Regions from separate parts of the Streptosporangium sp. NPDC051022 genome, predicted to be linked through region 1. Evidence: riboswitches for the same ligand, from Rfam matches in the RefSeq annotation. Region 1 holds a riboswitch; each other region holds the start of a gene.
What was found. A riboswitch is a leader RNA that binds a small molecule or an ion and turns the genes downstream of it on or off. The one in region 1 is predicted to bind S-adenosylmethionine.

Region 1 (3,265 bases):
ACTACCGCTTTACGGACGCATTCAACACGCAGACATAGTTTTGCTATCACGATTAGTTAGTTAAATATTACATTATATCTCGATGCCACAAATATGAGCTTGCATCACAAAACACGACACCCGCACACGGCCAGGCCGGTGCGGGTGCGGAAATGTGTCCTATGAGTGCCGTTTCGGTGCAGTGAGCGCCTCGGGCCGTCGCCGGCGATCACCCCTCGGTGACCACCGGGAGATCGGGGCTCAGCCTCCGGCGACCGCGGGGATGATGGAGATCTGGACACCTGCCGGCGTGGCGGTGTCGAGGTTGTCGGCGAAACGGACGTCCTCATCACCGACGTAGACGTTCACGAAACGACGGATCTTGCCCGTTTCATCGAGGATACGGGCACCGATCCCCGGGAAGTCGGCGTCGAGCTTCTGGAGAACGTCCCGCAGGGTCTCGCCCTCGCCGTTCACCTCGGCCTCGCCACCGGTGTACGTACGGAGAATCGTCGGAATCCGCACAGAAACACTCATAATTCAGTACCTTTCAGGAGTTCAGGCGACGACCGCGCGGAACGCGTCGAGAGAAGGCCGGATGACGGCGGTGGGACGCGCCTGGCCCGCCACCGCGTCAAGGGTCTTCAGGCCGTCGCCGGTGTTGAGCACCACCGTTTCGCCGTCGGGGTCGATCCGCCCCGACTCCACCAGCTTGCGCAGCACGCCGACGGTGACACCGCCCGCGGTCTCGGCGAAGATGCCCTCCGTCCTGGCCAGCAGGTGGATCGCCTCGACGATCTCGGGGTCGGTGACGTCCTCGACCGCGCCGCCGGTACGCCGGGCGATGTCGAGCACGTAGGGGCCGTCCGCGGGGTTGCCGATGGCCAGCGACTTGGCGATCGTGTCGGGCTTGACCGGCCGGATCACGTCGTGACCCGCCTTGTAGGCGGCGGAGACCGGGGAGCATCCCTCCGCCTGCGCGGCGAAGATCTTGTACGGCCTGTCCTCGACGAGACCGAGCGCGATCAGCTCCTTGAACGCCTTGTCGATCTTCGTCAGCTGGGAGCCGGACGCGACCGGGATGACGATCTGGTCGGGGATCCGCCAGCCGAGCTGCTCGGCGATCTCGTAGGCCAGGGTCTTGGAGCCCTCGGCGTAGTAGGGCCTGAGGTTGACGTTGACGAAGCCCCACTTGTCGCCCAGCTCGTCGCCGATGAGCTCGGAGCAGAAGCGGTTCACGTCGTCGTAGGTGCCCTCGATGCCGACGAGCTTGCCACCGTAGACCGAGGCCATGACGATCTTGGCCTGCTCCAGGTCGGAGGGGATGAACACGCAGGCGTCGAGACCCGCCCGCGCGGCGGCCGCGGTCACCGCGCCCGCCAGGTTGCCGGTCGAGGAGCAGGAGAGGGTGTGGAAGCCGAAGTTCCTGGCCGCCTCGACCGCGATGGCGACCACGCGGTCCTTGAAGGAGTGGGTGGGGTTGCCGGAGTCGTCCTTGACGTGCAGCGAGCGCAGGCCCAGCTCACGCGCGAGGTTGTCGGCCTTGACGAGCTTGGTCCAGCCGGGCGCCATGTTGGGCTTGGCGGCCACGTCGGCCGGGACCGGCAGCAGGGAACGGTAGCGCCAGATGCTGGTCGGCCCCTCGGAGATCTGCTCGCGGGTCACGCGCCCGAAGTCGTAGGCGATCTCAAGGGGCCCGAAACACTCGATACAGGCGAAGCTCGGACCGAGCTCGTAGCGGGCACCGCACTCCCGACAGGACAGCGCGACGGCGGGACCGAAGTCGAGCGAGGTGGTGGATTCAGTGTTCGCGAGCGCCATGAAGCGAGGCCTTTCCCTCATCTTCGTCTGCGACCACCCTGGCCACAGACCGGAATTGGCACCTGTCCCGGTCGACCTCGCCCGATCGCGAGTCATGAACCGGGAGGGTTGCCGGGGCTTCGCAGGGCCGGTCCCTCCACCCCTCTGGATGAGCAATGTTCAGTTGTAAACCTGACACGCAGGTCTCAAGCACTCTACCCCGACCTACCGCGATCCTGACCAGTCGTCTCGCCAGATAAGACAAAGTGTGTCATTTTTCGGACAAGCTTGCCGTCGCAGGTCGGCGCGGAGCGCCGGAACAGGCCCGCGTCCCCGTCGGTCACTGCGGCCGGTCTTGACCGGCCGCCACGACGAGGTCAGAAACCGTAGGCGTCGCCCAGCGCCCCCTGCACATACTTGCGTGCCTGGTGGATGCGGGACTTGGCCGTACCCAGCGGGATGCCGAGCTGCTCGGCCACCTCGTTGTAGTCGAGCTGGCAGATGTCGCGCAGCACCAGCGCCTGGGCCAGATCGGGCTTGTCCGCCTCCAGCGCCTCCATCGCGTCGAGCAGGTCGAGCCGGGAACCGGCGATCACGCTCACCCGGGCGACGTCGGGCTTGTTGAGCAGCGGCAGTTCCTCCGAGCTCTGCTCCGCCGAGCGCCGCTTCAGCGAACGGTAGGTGGTGCGGGCGCAGTTGGCGGTCACGATGTGCAGCCATGTGCTGAACCGCGCCCGTCCCTCGAAGCGGCCGATGTTGCGGGCCACCGCCAGCAGGGTGTCCTGGGAGGCCTCCTCGGCGTCCTGCCGGTAGGGCAGGATCCGCCCGCAGTGCCGCAGCACCTCGGGCTCGATCCGCCGCAGCAGCTCGCCCAGCGCGCGGTGGTCGCCTCCTGCGGCTGCGCGCGCCAGTTCCTCGGTCGTCTCGTCCAGCGCCATCACGAGCCCCCATCAGCGGTCACAGTCGCTCGACATCCTACGGTCGCCGGTTATGTTTGGTTAACCTTCGGGACAAGCCAGTCCTAGGCGAGGGGATCAAAATGAGCGCGACTTTGGTGGCCTCGAACCGCGGCCCCGTCTCCTTCACCCTGTCCGAGGACGGCTCGCTGACCATGCGCAGGGGCGGCGGCGGACTGGTCTCCGGACTGTCCGGGGTGGCCAAGGACCTCGACTTCCTGTGGGTCTGCGCCGCGCTGTCCGACGGGGACCGCAGCGCCGTACGGCTGGCCCCCGGCGGCCGCCTGGACCGGACGGGCTACGACACCGGCGCGCTGCGGATGCTCGACATCCCCGCGGCCACCTTCCACCGCGCCTACAACGCGGTCGCCAACTCCACGCTCTGGTTCGTCCACCATCTCCTCTACGACACCCCCAACCGGCCGCAGTTCGACGCCAGGTTCCGCCGGGAGTGGGAGTCGTACCAGACCTACAACGAGGCGTTCGCGATGGCGCTGGCCGAGGAGGCCTCACACGGCGCCAGGGTGATG
Region 2 (3,265 bases), on a different contig from region 1:
TCATGAGGAGATCCACCGGGGAGTTCACGAAAGGGGGCCGGAGCTCCCGGAGTCACCGGTGAACGTGGCGGTGGCCGAGGAGTACCTGAGGCTGTTCCACGAGGAGAATCCGGCCGCGGGGCCGGTACGGTTCCGGCTGCGTGAGGTGCGCGCCGAGATCGCGAGGACGGGAACCTACACGCACACGCCGGACGAGCTCGCCTTCGGGGCCCGGGTGGCCTGGCGCAACAGCGGCAGGTGCATCGGGCGGCTCTACTGGAGGTCGCTGCGCGTGCGCGACCGGCGCCGGGTGCGCACGGCCGAGGGGGTCGCCGTCGAGTGCGTGAACCACCTCCGCGAAGCCGTGTCCGACGGCCGGATCCGGCCGACGATCACGGTGTTCGCCCCCGACCGTCCTGGGGCTCCCGGGCCGAGGATCTGGAACGAACAGCTCATCCGCTACGCCGGATACGGGATGGACGACGGCTCGGTCGTCGGCGACCCCCGCTACGTCGGCTTCACCACGCTGGTGCGCAAGTTCGGCTGGCAGGGCGGTGCGGGCACGCCGTTCGACGTGCTTCCCCTGGTGATCTCGATGGGGGACGGGGCGCCGCTGCTGTCCACGGTCCCCGGGGACGCCGTGTTGGAGGTGCCGCTGTCCCACCCCGCCTACCCGTGGTTCGAGCGGCTGGGGCTGCGCTGGCACGCCGTACCGGCCATATCGAGCATGTGCCTGGAGATCGGCGGGATCTGCTACCGGGCGGCCCCCTTCAACGGCTGGTACATGGGCACCGAGATCGGGGCCCGCAACCTGGCCGACGCCGACCGCTACGACCTGGTGCCGCTGATCGCCGGGCATCTCGGCCTGGACACCCGCAGCGACCGCTCGCTCTGGCGCGACCACGCCCTGGTCGAGTTGAACGTGGCGGTCCTGCACTCCTTCGACCGGGCCGGAGTGACGGTGACCGACCACCACACCGAGGCCCGGCGGTTCCTGACCCATCTGGAACGCGAGGAGAAGGCCGGCCGGGTCTGCCCGGCGGACTGGACCTGGATCGTCCCGCCGATCTCCGGCTCCGCCACGCCGGTCTTCCACCGCTACTACGACGCCGCGGAACTGTCGCCGAACTTCGTCAGCCACCCCGACTCGCTCGAACGGGCGCTCGGCCGGCGGCCCCTCACGGGATGAGCCGGGGACCCGGGAGAAGGCGGGGATCCGGGAGGAGGGGTCAGGAGATCAGGGCGAGCCAGCGGGCGGCCGAGGAGTCGAAGGGGGCCGTGGCCGCGGCGACGGCCTCCAGCAGCGTGGCGGCCGAGGCGCGGGCGTTCGCGACGACGTCGGGGGGATAGGCGTAGCGGACGCGGTGCTCCTCGAACTCGTCCTCGTCGTCCAGGAGCACCCGGCCGTCCTCGCGGAGGCGGATCACGTCGAGGTCGAGATCGACCATGGTGACCTCGCCGTCGCTCCAACTCGGCACGGTCGAGATGTCGCAGTAGATCTCCAGCCTGTGCGGTGCCGGGTTGAAGGTGGCCGTCCACCATGACTCGCGGGGGAACAGGAGCACGAAGGGGAGCTCCCAGGTGACCGGGGGCTCGCTCCCCCTGCTGCCGACGGTGCCCGCCGGGCAGCCGGTCCACACCCCGTGCTCGTCCTCGCCGAGGAGCAGGGCCGGGTGGTTCCAGTGCAGGGAGCCGTCGTACTTGCGGTAGACCACCTTCATGATCTCATGAGACATCCCTCAACTTTAAGGCTTGACAGAGATTCATGTATTTCCTACCGTCTAACTAGGTTAAGAGTGTCAGTGCAAAGCCCCGGCTGGCTGGCCGGCAACCCTCGCGCCGCGGCGGGGTGCCCCCGGGGGAAGACCAGGCGGCACGGTGGGCGTGCCGCAAGCGCGGACCCGCAGCGGGTCACCGAGGCATGCCTGGGAGCGCCACATGTCCGAGATCACACTCAACTACGCGAGCCCCGTCGACCTGGACGCCTACGGCCGTTACCGGCCGGGCGGCAGGCCGGGCCTTCGCTACCCCTTCCAGGGGCGGATCACCGACGACGGCACCGGGGAGTTCCCGGCCGAGCCGGGGCGCTACCACCTCTATGTCGCGGCGGTCTGCCCCTACGCGCAACGCGCGGCGATCGTGCGCTCCCTCAAGGGCCTGCAGGACGTGGTCTCGCTGTCCTACGTGGACGACGACCGCGACGGCCGCGGCTGGGCGTTCCGTGAACGGCGCGGGGCCGACCCGGTGAACGGCTTCGCCACCCTCAGGCAGGCCTACGAGGCGACCGAGCCGGGCTTCGACGGGCACGTCTCGGTGCCGGTGCTGTGGGACAGGCGGGCAGGGCTCATCGTCAGCAACAACTTCCCGGACATCACCCTCGACCTGGGCGCCAGGTTCGGCGGCGATCCGGAGGTCGACCTCTACCCCGAGGAGCTCAGGCCCGACATCGACGCGCTCAACGCCCGAATCTACGAATACGCCAACACCGCGGCCGGACGCGTCGCCTCGGCCACGACCGAGGCCGGATACCACGAGGCCAGGCGGCCCGTGATCGCCTTCCTGGAGGAGCTCGACGCCAGGCTCGCCGGCCGCAGGTTCCTGTTCGGCTCGGCGATCACCGAGTCGGACGTACGGCTCTGGCCGACGCTGCTCAGGTTCGACCTGAGCGACAACCCGGCCGCCAGGATCAGCGAGCGCCCGCTGACCGCCTTCCCCAACCTGTGGGCCTATGCCAGGGACCTCTACCAGCACCCCGCCTTCCGCGGAAACACGGACTTCTCCGCGCTCTCCGTCCCCGACGGGGAGACCGACCCCTGGCGGATCCCGGTGGAGCCCTCGCACGCCGACTGGAACCAGCCCCATCGCAGAGCCGCCCTGTGAACCCTGTCAGCGACCCCGTCAGCGGCGCCGTCAGCGGCGCTGTCAGCGGCCCCCTCGGCGGCCGCGGTGGCCCCTTCGGTGGCCCTCTCGGCGGTCGCGGAAGACCCGTGGCGGGCCACGGGGGCGGAGGAACGGCATGAGCGCCTCCATCGCCGTCATCGGCGCCGGACCGACCGGCACCTGCCTGCTGGAGCGGATCTGTGCCAACGCCGCCGAACTGCTCAAATGGCCGTCGCTGGACGTCCACGTGATCGACCCCTATCCGCCGGGCGGCGGCCGGGTCTGGCGTGAGAACCAGCCGGAGCTGCTCTGGATGAACTCCACCGCCGCCGACGTGACGCTGTTCACCGACGAGTCCGTCCAGTGCCGGGGACCCATCCACCCCGGCCCGTCGCTGGCCCAGTGG
Region 3 (3,265 bases), on a different contig from region 1:
TCGGGGTCGTCCGGCCTGCCGAACTCGGCGTGCGTGGCCACGTGCAGGTAGGAGCGGCCGAGCCTGCGGTCGCGCAGCAGCGTGTTGACGTCGGCGTGCCGGGCGACGAGCCACTGGCCGGTCGGCTCGTAGAAGCCGACCGGCCGTTCCCGTCTCAGCTCGGCGTAGACGTCGTAGGGATGGGCGACGAATTCCGGACTCCATGGATCAAAGTGCACCCAACCATGGTAATAGTCCACGTAAAACCGGCATCCTGCGTCAGGAATCGGACCGCTCAGCCCCTGAGTTCCCGGGGGTCCCGGGGTTCCCGGGGTTCTCCAGGTTCCCGGGGTTCCACCCGCTTGCGGGGTTCCGCCCGCCCTCCGGGTTCGCGGGGCTCCCGGAGTTCCGCCCGCCCTCCGGGTTCACCGGGCTCCCGGACGTCCCGGGCTCCCCGGAGTCCCCGGAGCCCGCGACGTCCCCGTCCGCGGCGGCCCGCCGCGCGAGGGCCGACCTGCGGCGCGCCCGGATGTTCAGCAGCTCCACCACCAGCGAGAACGCCATCGCGAAGTAGATGTATCCCTTGGAGATGTGCTGCTCGAGGCCCTCGGCGATGAGCACCACGCCGATCAGCACCAGGAAGGACAGCGCGAGCATCTTGATGGTCGGGTGCTTGTCCACGAACCGGCTGATCGGGCCCGAGGCGAAGAGCATCACGACGACCGCCACGATGACCGCGATGACCATGACGGCCAGTTCGTCGACCATGCCGACCGCGGTGATCACCGAGTCGAGGGAGAACACGATGTCCAGCAGCATGATCTGAACGATCACCATGCCGAAGGAGGTGACCGCCGCCCCGGTGCCGGAGTGGCCGGGACCGTCCTCGGTGTGGCCGTGGATCTCGTGGACGCTCTTGGCCAGCAGGAACAGGCCGCCGAGGATCAGGATCAGGTCGCGCCCCGATATCTCGTGGCCGAAGACCTCGAACAGCGGGGCGGTGAGCCGTACCACCCACGACAGGGCCAGCAGCAGCGCCAGCCTGCTGACGAGGGCGGCCAGCAGGCCCAGTTTGCGGGCGTTGTCGCGCTGCTCCGGGGGAAGCTTCCCGGCCAGGATCGAGATGAAGATGATGTTGTCGATCCCCAGCACGATCTCCAGGGCGACCAAGGTGAGCAGCCCTATCCAGCTCGCCGGGTCGGCGATCCATTCCATCGTGTCCTCCAGTCCTCGGATCCGGCCCGGTCAAAGCACCAGACGATCGGACAGGACCGGAAGTTCCTCCGGATCACCCCCGAAAACTCCTCCCGCCCTCCTCGGGAACATTCCCCGGACCCGTCGCAGCCCTCTCCCGGCCTGCTCATCGCCCTTCCCCCCGGTCCGCCCGCCGTCCCGTGGGCCCCGTCCGCTCCCTCCACCCCGGAACGCCGCGCCGTTCTCCGGACTTGCCAAGCACGGCCCGGCTGTGGGTATAGTCCGATCCGTAGGTCATGAGTGCCAGTGACAAGCCCCGGCTCGCTGGCCGGCAACCCTCGCGTCCGCGGCGGGGTGCCCCGGGTGAGGACCTGGTCCGGCACGGAGTGTGTCGGGCAAGCGCGGGCTCCACGCACCAACGCCGACGGCTTGGGGTCCGATGACCTCTAAGGAGCACCGGCGTGTCCACTCTGACGATCTTCACCTCCACCGCCTCCGCCGTCCCCCAGACCGTCGAGAACACCGCCGTGACCGTCCCGGCGACGCGCGCCTGCGACGACCGCCCGATCCCCGCGGTGCTCGGCGCGGACCTGGAGGTCCCGGTGAAGGGCGGCAGGCTCGTCTCCTACGCCAACCTCGACTACGCCGCCAGCGCCCCCTGTCTGGAGCCGGTGAGCGCCGCCGTCGCCGCCGCGCTCCCGGCCTACTCCAGCGTCCACCGCGGAGCGGGATACGCCTCCCAGCTGACCACCGCCCGCTACGAGCAGGCCAGGCACACCGTGCGCGCCTTCGTCGGCGCCCGCCCCGACGACTCGGTGATCTTCACCAGGAACACCACCGACGCCACCAACCTGCTGGCCCGCAGCCTGCCCTCCGGGACCACCACCGTGGTCTTCGACACCGAGCACCACGCCTCGCTGCTGCCGTGGGCCGACGCCGTACGGCTGCCCGCCCCCGCCTTCCCCGGCGAGGCGGTGCGCGCGGCCGACGACGCGCTGGCCGCGATCGACGGCCCCAAGCTGCTGGTCGTGACCGCCGCCTCCAACGTCACCGGCGAACTGTGGCCGATCGCAGCCCTGGCCCACATCGCCCACCGCCACGGCGCCCGCATCCTGGTCGACGCCGCCCAGCTCGTCCCGCACCGCCGCCTCAACCTGACCGCGCTCGACCTGGACTACGTGGTCTTCTCCGGGCACAAGCTGTACGCCCCCTTCGGCACGGGCGCGCTGATCGGCCGCTCCGACTGGCTGTCGGCGGCCGAGCCGTACCTCAGGGGCGGCGGCGCGGTGCGCGCCGTGAACGACGACGAGACCGAGTGGCACTCCGACCCCGAGGCCCGGCACGAGGCCGGAACGCCGAACGTCCTCGGCGCGATCGCGCTGGCCGCCGCCTGCGACGCGCTGACCGCCACCGGCTGGGACGCGCTGGTGCGCGAGGAGGAGCGCCTCCTGGGCCGCCTGCGCGCGGGCCTCGCGGACATCGAGGGCGTCCACGAGCTGTCCCTGTGGGGCCCGGAGCACCCGCGGGTCGGCATCGTCTCCTTCGTCGTCGACGGGTTCACCGCCCGCCAGGTCGCCGAGACCCTGTCGGGCGAGTACGGCATCGGCGTCCGCGACGGCAAGTTCTGCGCCCACCCCTTCGTCCGCCACCTCCTGGGCGCCAAGGACGGCGGCTGCGAGGACGTGACCGCCTCGGCGGTGCGCGCCTCCATCGGCATCGGGAGCACCACCGAGCACGTCGACCGTCTGATCGCGGCTCTGCGGGATCTCGCCTCCCGCCGCTGACGTGGCAGCATGGGGCATATGACTGAGCCTCGTGCCCAGGGCGCGCCCCGGGAAGTGAACGTGGGGATCGGGGCCGGAGCGGACGCGGTCGCGGCGGCGGGCGGCAAGGAGCTCGCCACCGAGGACATGGTCCTCAACATCGGGCCGCAGCACCCGTCGACCCACGGGGTGCTGCGCCTGCGGCTCACCATGGACGGGGAGCGGATCAGCGCGGCCGAGCCGGTCGTGGGATACATGCACCGTGGCGCGGAGAAGCTGTTCGAGGTCAGGGACTACCGGCAGATCATCATGCTGGCCAACCGGCACGA

Region 2: linked by a shared signal. The riboswitch ahead of AB0N02_RS14715 (glutathione S-transferase C-terminal domain-containing protein) and the one ahead of thrC (threonine synthase) in region 1 are both predicted to bind S-adenosylmethionine.
Region 3: linked by a shared signal. The riboswitch ahead of AB0N02_RS17645 (aminotransferase class V-fold PLP-dependent enzyme) and the one ahead of thrC (threonine synthase) in region 1 are both predicted to bind S-adenosylmethionine.

Annotation. Positions count from the first base shown of each region.
Region 1 covers NZ_JBFBCF010000005.1:362,269-365,533, forward strand. Annotated here, with positions in the region: gene AB0N02_RS12765 (MoaD/ThiS family protein) at 241-516, opposite strand; gene thrC (threonine synthase) at 538-1,800, opposite strand; SAM riboswitch class I at 1,815-1,955, opposite strand; gene AB0N02_RS12775 (RNA polymerase sigma factor) at 2,157-2,717, opposite strand; gene AB0N02_RS12780 (trehalose-6-phosphate synthase) at 2,819-3,265, shown strand, end outside.
Region 2 covers NZ_JBFBCF010000007.1:31,244-34,508, reverse strand. Annotated here, with positions in the region: gene AB0N02_RS14725 (nitric oxide synthase oxygenase) at 59-1,168, shown strand; gene AB0N02_RS14720 (DUF402 domain-containing protein) at 1,209-1,715, opposite strand; SAM riboswitch class IV at 1,768-1,881, shown strand; gene AB0N02_RS14715 (glutathione S-transferase C-terminal domain-containing protein) at 1,918-2,859, shown strand; gene AB0N02_RS14710 (FAD/NAD(P)-binding protein) at 2,996-3,265, shown strand, end outside.
Region 3 covers NZ_JBFBCF010000009.1:110,097-113,361, forward strand. Annotated here, with positions in the region: gene AB0N02_RS17635 (cytochrome P450) at 1-218, opposite strand, end outside; gene AB0N02_RS17640 (TerC family protein) at 259-1,194, opposite strand; SAM riboswitch class IV at 1,466-1,581, shown strand; gene AB0N02_RS17645 (aminotransferase class V-fold PLP-dependent enzyme) at 1,701-2,957, shown strand; gene AB0N02_RS17650 (NADH-quinone oxidoreductase subunit D) at 2,976-3,265, shown strand, end outside.